Regions from separate parts of the Halioxenophilus aromaticivorans genome, predicted to be linked through region 1. Evidence: predicted binding sites of a transcription regulator. Region 1 holds the regulator's gene; the other holds the start of a gene.
The links. Region 1 encodes sigma-54, which starts transcription at its own class of promoters, with help from an activator protein. Its sites were predicted from a motif close to GTTGGCACGNNNNTNGNNT; they were not measured.

Region 1 (3,119 bases):
CTACCGCTCACGTGGATGTTAGCTTCGGCTTTTTGCCGCATTTTTTCAACTGAGAGGGTGACGTTGGTGTTGGTTATCTGGCCGTGGTGTTTATCGAGGCGGGACAGCTTGTTGTTTACATAATCTTTAATTGAGTCGGTTAGTTCGACGTGATGCCCGCTAATAGTGATTTGCATTGCGTTTCCTCTTTGTCGATTTGGCCCTTGCAGATGTTGGGCCGGTTGGTTTTTTGGCGGCTGGGCCGCCTTTGCCACCACGTCGGCGATCCGGCGCGGTGAAAACCTGTTACTTCGCTGTTGTTCTTGATTTTTCTCTGTTGTTATTGTGAGTTTCGTTGGCACTAAAAATTCCAGTTTTTTAGTGCCTGGCAGGGGTAAATTACATCCCTGACTGTTTGCCGTGCTAATTGCTGATATTTACACCAGGCGCTTGCGTTCGTTAGACGCAGCAATGCCCAGAGATTCTCGGTATTTGGCGATGGTACGGCGCGCCACCTGAATACCCTGATCCGATAATAAGTTGGTGATTTTACTGTCGCTGAGCGGTTTTTTCGGGTCTTCCGCGGCAACCAGCTTTTTGATAATGGCGCGGATGGCCGTAGAGGAGCATTCGCCGCCGCCGTCGGTACTGACGTGGCTAGAAAAGAAATATTTCAGCTCAAATATGCCTTGGGGTGTATGCATATACTTTTGTGTAGTGACTCGAGAAATGGTCGATTCGTGCATGCCGACGTCTTCGGCAATATCGTGCAGAACCAATGGCTTCATCGCTTCAGGGCCATGGTCAAGGAAGCCGCGCTGCTTGTCAACGATACAGCTCGCCACTTTCAGCAAAGTTTCGTTACGGCTTTGCAGGCTTTTCAAAAACCAACGTGCCTCTTGCAAGTTGTCTCGAAGGAAGGTGTTGTCGTCGCTGCTATCCGCGCGCTTAACCAAGTTTGCGTAACTGTTGTTAATGCGAATTTTGGGCGCGATCTCTGGGTTCAGCTCTACGCTCCAACGATCGTCCTTTTTGCTGACAAATACATCCGGCACTATATAGGTGGTCTCGCTACTGCCAATCAATTCACCGGGGTGGGGAGTCAATTGCTGAATCAGCAAAATAGCCTGCTTCAATTCAGGCTCTTTCATCCGGCCGCGGCGCATAATTTGTTTATAGTCGCGGTTTCCCAATTGTGCCAGGTGTTCACGTACTACCAGCTTGGCGGAATTCAACGCCGGGGTATCCGCCGGGAACTGATTCAGCTGCACCAAAAGGCATTGGCCCAGGTCTTCACTGCACGAGCCAATAGGGTCAAACAGCTGCAAACGATGCTGTACGGCCAGTACTTCCTCAATGCTCAGGCTATCTTCGTCGTCTAAGTCGGTAGCGCTAGATACCACAGTTTCGGCTTCGGTAGCGGTGTCGCCATCCTCAAACGTTTCACTGTCTGCCGATAGCGCATCCTCTTTATCCGCTTCTGTCGTTTCGGCTTCAGATGGGCTGGATTGGCCGATCAAACCGAGGTAAATCTCTTCAATGGTGGAGGTTAACAAGCCACTGGGCGCCACGGCATCGATAATGTTCATGGCGATGCTGCGATCTTGATCTGACATGGGGGTTAAATTCAGTTGCCAGAGCAGATGCTCTTGCAGTGTCTCCGAGTTGTCAATTTGGCTATCAAAGTAGCTGTCATCGCGCTCTGGGCCGACGCTGCCGGAGCTGGAGGGGCCACTGCCTTGGTAGATATCGTCCCAATTGGTGTCGACGGGTAGGTCGTCGGGGATGTTGTCCTGCCAATCGTCGTTGCTATCGCTGGCGGTTTCTGTGTTGTTGTCGTCGCTTGTGTTTTCCGCAGCAGTGGCTTCAGTGGTGTTGGCGCCTTCTGAGTTGGCTTCGCCGCTGTCTTTGCTGTCACCGTCGCTGCCGGATTGATCTTCACCCTCTGTCATTTCCAACATGGGGTTGGATTCCAGCGCTTCTTGAATTTCTTGCTGTAGGTCGAGCGTGGAAAGCTGCAATAGGCGAATGGCCTGTTGCAGTTGGGGGGTCATGGTGAGCTGTTGACCGAGCTTAAGCTGTAGAGACTGCTTCATAATGCGGCTAATCGATCCGGTGTTGGTACGCCAAATAAAAATCTGGGCAGGGACTTTCCGCTGCCGTCTTGGCAGTGTAGTACCGAAACCGGTGAACGCGCAACAAATTTAAGCAATTTTTATGCCTAAAAATTATGTGTTTTGTGTGAAGAAAATATAAGGAGATTTGGCGGATCAATCCACCGGGAGAAAGGTGCCTGTTAGGCGGCTTTGGGCGCACTAGAAAAGGGCGCTACCCCGGTATAGTCGCGCATAATTGGCCTCGCGTAAAGGGGCAGGGCAATTTGCTTCGTTAAAGGTGAAATTTATCCCCCAGGTAGGTATCACGCACCAATTGGTTGGCCAGTACCTCTTGGGGTTTACCCTCGGCAATGATTTGTCCGCCGCCGACGATATACGCCTTTTCGCAGATATCCAGGGTTTCGCGCACATTGTGGTCGGTGATTAACACGCCGATACCGCGGCTGCGCAGATGTTCAATAATGTTTTTGATATCAGACACCGATATCGGGTCGACCCCTGCAAAGGGCTCGTCCAATAAGATAAAGCGCGGCTCCGCCGCCAGGGCGCGAGCGATTTCTACACGCCGGCGCTCACCACCAGACAGGGCCATGCCCGGGCTGTCTTGCACATGGGTGACGTGGAATTCCTCCAGCAGTTGCTGGCATTTGTCCAGTCGCTGCTGTTTGTTGAGGTCGGCCCGTGTCTCTAAAATCGCCAGGAGATTATCACGTACGCTGAGCTTACGAAAAATCGATGCTTCTTGCGGTAGGTAGCCCAGCCCCTTGCGTGCTCTGCCGTGCATTGGCAGACTCGAAATTTCTTCGTCGTTTAAAAAAACTTGGCCGTTGTCTGCCGGCACCAGCCCCGCGATCATGTAAAAACAGGTGGTTTTACCGGCGCCGTTGGGGCCGAGTAGGCCGACCACTTGGCCGGTGTTTACTTCCAATGAAACGTCTGTCACCACGGGGCGTCCGCGGTAAGCCTTGGCGAGATGTTGTGCGCTGAGTTTGGCCATGAAATCTAGCTGAAGTCGGTTATTTG
Region 2 (3,119 bases), 2.7 Mb from region 1:
TGACATCATGGCAGGAACAGATTTGCGCGGTGGCCGGCAACGCGCCGGCACCCAATCCGGGCTTCTCGCCGCTTAGGCTTGGCAGAATTAAAGCCTCTGGGTTCTCTGGCAGCTCTATGGCATTGAGCATGTATTGCAGCAGCGAGCCATACTCTTCGGCATCACCCACCAAAACCGCACCCAACAACAGTTTGTTGTCTTCGCTTACCACCAGCTTTTTGTACACTTCGTTCGGCTGATTGTAGTAGGTGTAAACCCGCGCACCCTGCGTTGCACCGTGGGCATCACCGATGGAGGCAACGTCCACACCCATCAGTTTTAGTTTGGTGCTCATGTCGGCACCGGCAAATTCTTCTTCCAACTTAACCAGGTGGGCCACGGCGGTTTTGGCCATGGTATAGCCCGGGGCCACCAAACCGAAAATGCGGTTGTTCCACAGGGCACACTCACCGATGGCGTAGACGTCTGGATCGGAGGTTTGGCATTTATTGTTGATGACAATGCCGCCGCGCTCACCGACCTCCAAACCGCACTGACGGGCCAGGGCATCCTGTGGACGAATACCGGCGGAGAAAATAATCATGTCGGTTTCTAGGCTGGTATCGTCGGCGAATTCCATACGGTGGGTACAGGTGTCGCCGGCAACAATACGCTGGGTAGCCTTTTGCAAATGCACACCCACGCCCAGGTTGGCGATTTTGTCGCGCAGTAGGGTACCGCCGCCATCATCCACCTGCACGGCCATCAAGCGCGGCGCGAACTCTACAACGTGAGCTTCTAAACCCAGGTCTTTAACCGCTTTTGCAGCCTCTAAACCCAGCAAACCACCGCCCACAACGGTACCAACCTTGGCGCCGGATTGAGCTGCAGCTGTGATTTTTTCTAAATCTTCAATGGTGCGGTAAACAAAACAGTTTTCGCGTTCATTACCTTCGATGGGCGGCACAAATGGGTAGGACCCAGTAGCCAAAACCAGTTTGTCGTAGCTCAGCGTTTTGCCGGTGGCAGAGGTCACAGTTTTCGCGTTGAGATCGATGCTCTCTACGCGGTCGTTGAGGTGTACCTCCACCCCCATTTCCAGGTAGTTCTCCAACGTGGTCATGGCCAAGTCTTCGGCGTTGTTGGATTTGAAATACTCTGAAAGATGCACTCGGTCGTAGGCAACACGAGCCTCTTCAGAAAAAGTAACTACGTGGAAGTGCTCTCGCTCTTCGCTGGCCATCAAACTGTCGATAAATTGATGACCCACCATGCCGTTACCGACGACGACAACGTTGGTCTTTTCAGGCTGACTCATATTCTATTCCCCATTGTTATCAGGCAAAAATGCTGGGCAAAACGTTAAAAGTAGAAATAGCGTGCAAAAAAAAACGCCCATCACCGTATGAGTATGCGTCAGCAGGTGATGGACGCCTTTGTCCAAGAAAACTTTAATTTTTAATATAGCGACTACAGCTAATGGTTAACTCTAAAGCAGAGATCGCACCAACTTTCAAAAAGCCTGTATTTTCATAGCTTTAACGCATTTGTGGGCCAAAATGCAGCTTAAAAATCTGACTTTTATGCACCGACTTAAAGCACAAAAGCCTCAATGCAGTGCATTAACGCGTGCGACCCACGGATCTGGCGGTATCAATCAAAAGCTGGGCTACTTCCGCCAGACGCGTATTCGATTCCATGGCACGCTGTTGAATACGCCGGTAGGCCTGCTCCTCACTAAGCTTTAAGCTCTTCATCAGCAAGCCCTTGGCCTGCTCAATCAGCTTACGCTCCGCCAGTGCCCGCTTGGCCTCGTCCAATTCGGCTTTAACCTGGGAAAGATGTTCGTCTTGTTCGCGGATTAAATCGTAAATTGAGCGAAGGCTAGCGGCGGCCCCACTATCGCCGGCCAGTCGGCCGTCCTTTGGGCTCACCGAATCTCTGTTGTTGTGCAACAGCATTAGGCTGTGGAGCTGGTTCTTTTTCAATGGCTGCGCGGCGCTTGTTAGCGCTTCAACGGCCTGCACCTGTTGTTGATAGTCACTCTGGGCCGTCATCAGCCGCTGTTGGCTTAAGCGCACCACATCGTTGATGATTTGGACTTCAATTCCGTGCATGGCATCAATACGTGCGGTCGCCACTGAGTACCATATTTCACTCAGCTCCGATGCTACCTGATCGCCATCGCCCAATGCGGCTATCACGCCACGCAATCGTATTAGCTCGGGCGCAAAATCACTGTGCGCTAATTGCTGCCATTGCGCCACGGCCTCGGGTTCGGCGAATTGCTCAAACAACCCGCAACTTTGCTCCTGGGCGCTTTGCATGTGCTCCAATCGCAAACGCAGTGGTTCATCAAAATGGCCCCGGGCAAACCCTATTGCCCCCCAGGCACGCTCCTGGCCAGCGTATTCCTTGCCGTGCATAAAGTTGATCATGGCGACCAAAGCGCGGCTCACGGCGGGGTCTCCGGAGCTGTCTGCGGCCTCATTGACGACCTCCAGCAGGCCTGCAATTAAGCTCGAAAAAGCCTGGGTCATCAGCGTGGCATCAATACCGCCTTGTTCAATCAACTGGCGCAGATAGGCCAACTCTGTGAGCCCTTGCAAGATGTAGGCGATGGCATTCAATAGACGCGCGGATAGCGGTTGCGCTAATACTGGTGAAGCTTCATCGGTAAACAACGCTCGCAGGCGCTGTTCAGTAGTCATACTGAGAGCCAACTGCTCGGCTCGCTTTTGTTGCATTAAGCGTTCGCCACCGGACGCCAAATAAACGTTAGTGAGGCCGCGCTCGCGCTGTAAATCGTGAATCATGTCGCCAATGGCTTGGATGACATGGCAGGTGTCCGTCAGCTGGGCCAGTGAGCGGGTTTCCGCCTCCCGCGCCGCCAATAAAAACTTCACTACCGATTGGCTGTGCTCTGGTGCCGCTTTCGCCATGCACTGGTTCTCCGATAAATCTAAGAAAGCCCCCATTGGCCTTCGGGTAATGTAAAGAATTCACCCGTTATTGGCCAGCGTTGACGACAGCGCCTTGTAACCAAAGCACTACCCTATGCCGGCTGCCATAGCTCTATGGGGTTGCCCTCTGGGTCTTGTAGGCGGGCGAAACGGCCATTGGGATAGGTTTCTGCGTCT

Region 2: the regulator sigma-54 is predicted to act here: its motif matches at 1,472-1,490, upstream of nirB (nitrite reductase large subunit NirB).

Annotation. Positions count from the first base shown of each region.
Region 1 is NZ_AP031496.1:4,183,798-4,186,916, reverse strand. It holds gene hpf (ribosome hibernation-promoting factor, HPF/YfiA family) at 1-176, opposite strand, end outside; gene ACGHM3_RS17955 (RNA polymerase factor sigma-54) at 417-2,075, opposite strand; gene lptB (LPS export ABC transporter ATP-binding protein) at 2,368-3,093, opposite strand; gene lptA (lipopolysaccharide transport periplasmic protein LptA) at 3,113-3,119, opposite strand, start outside.
Region 2 is NZ_AP031496.1:937,444-940,562, reverse strand. It holds gene nirB (nitrite reductase large subunit NirB) at 1-1,297, opposite strand, end outside; gene ACGHM3_RS04130 (nitrate- and nitrite sensing domain-containing protein) at 1,602-2,921, opposite strand; gene ACGHM3_RS04125 (VOC family protein) at 3,035-3,119, opposite strand, start outside.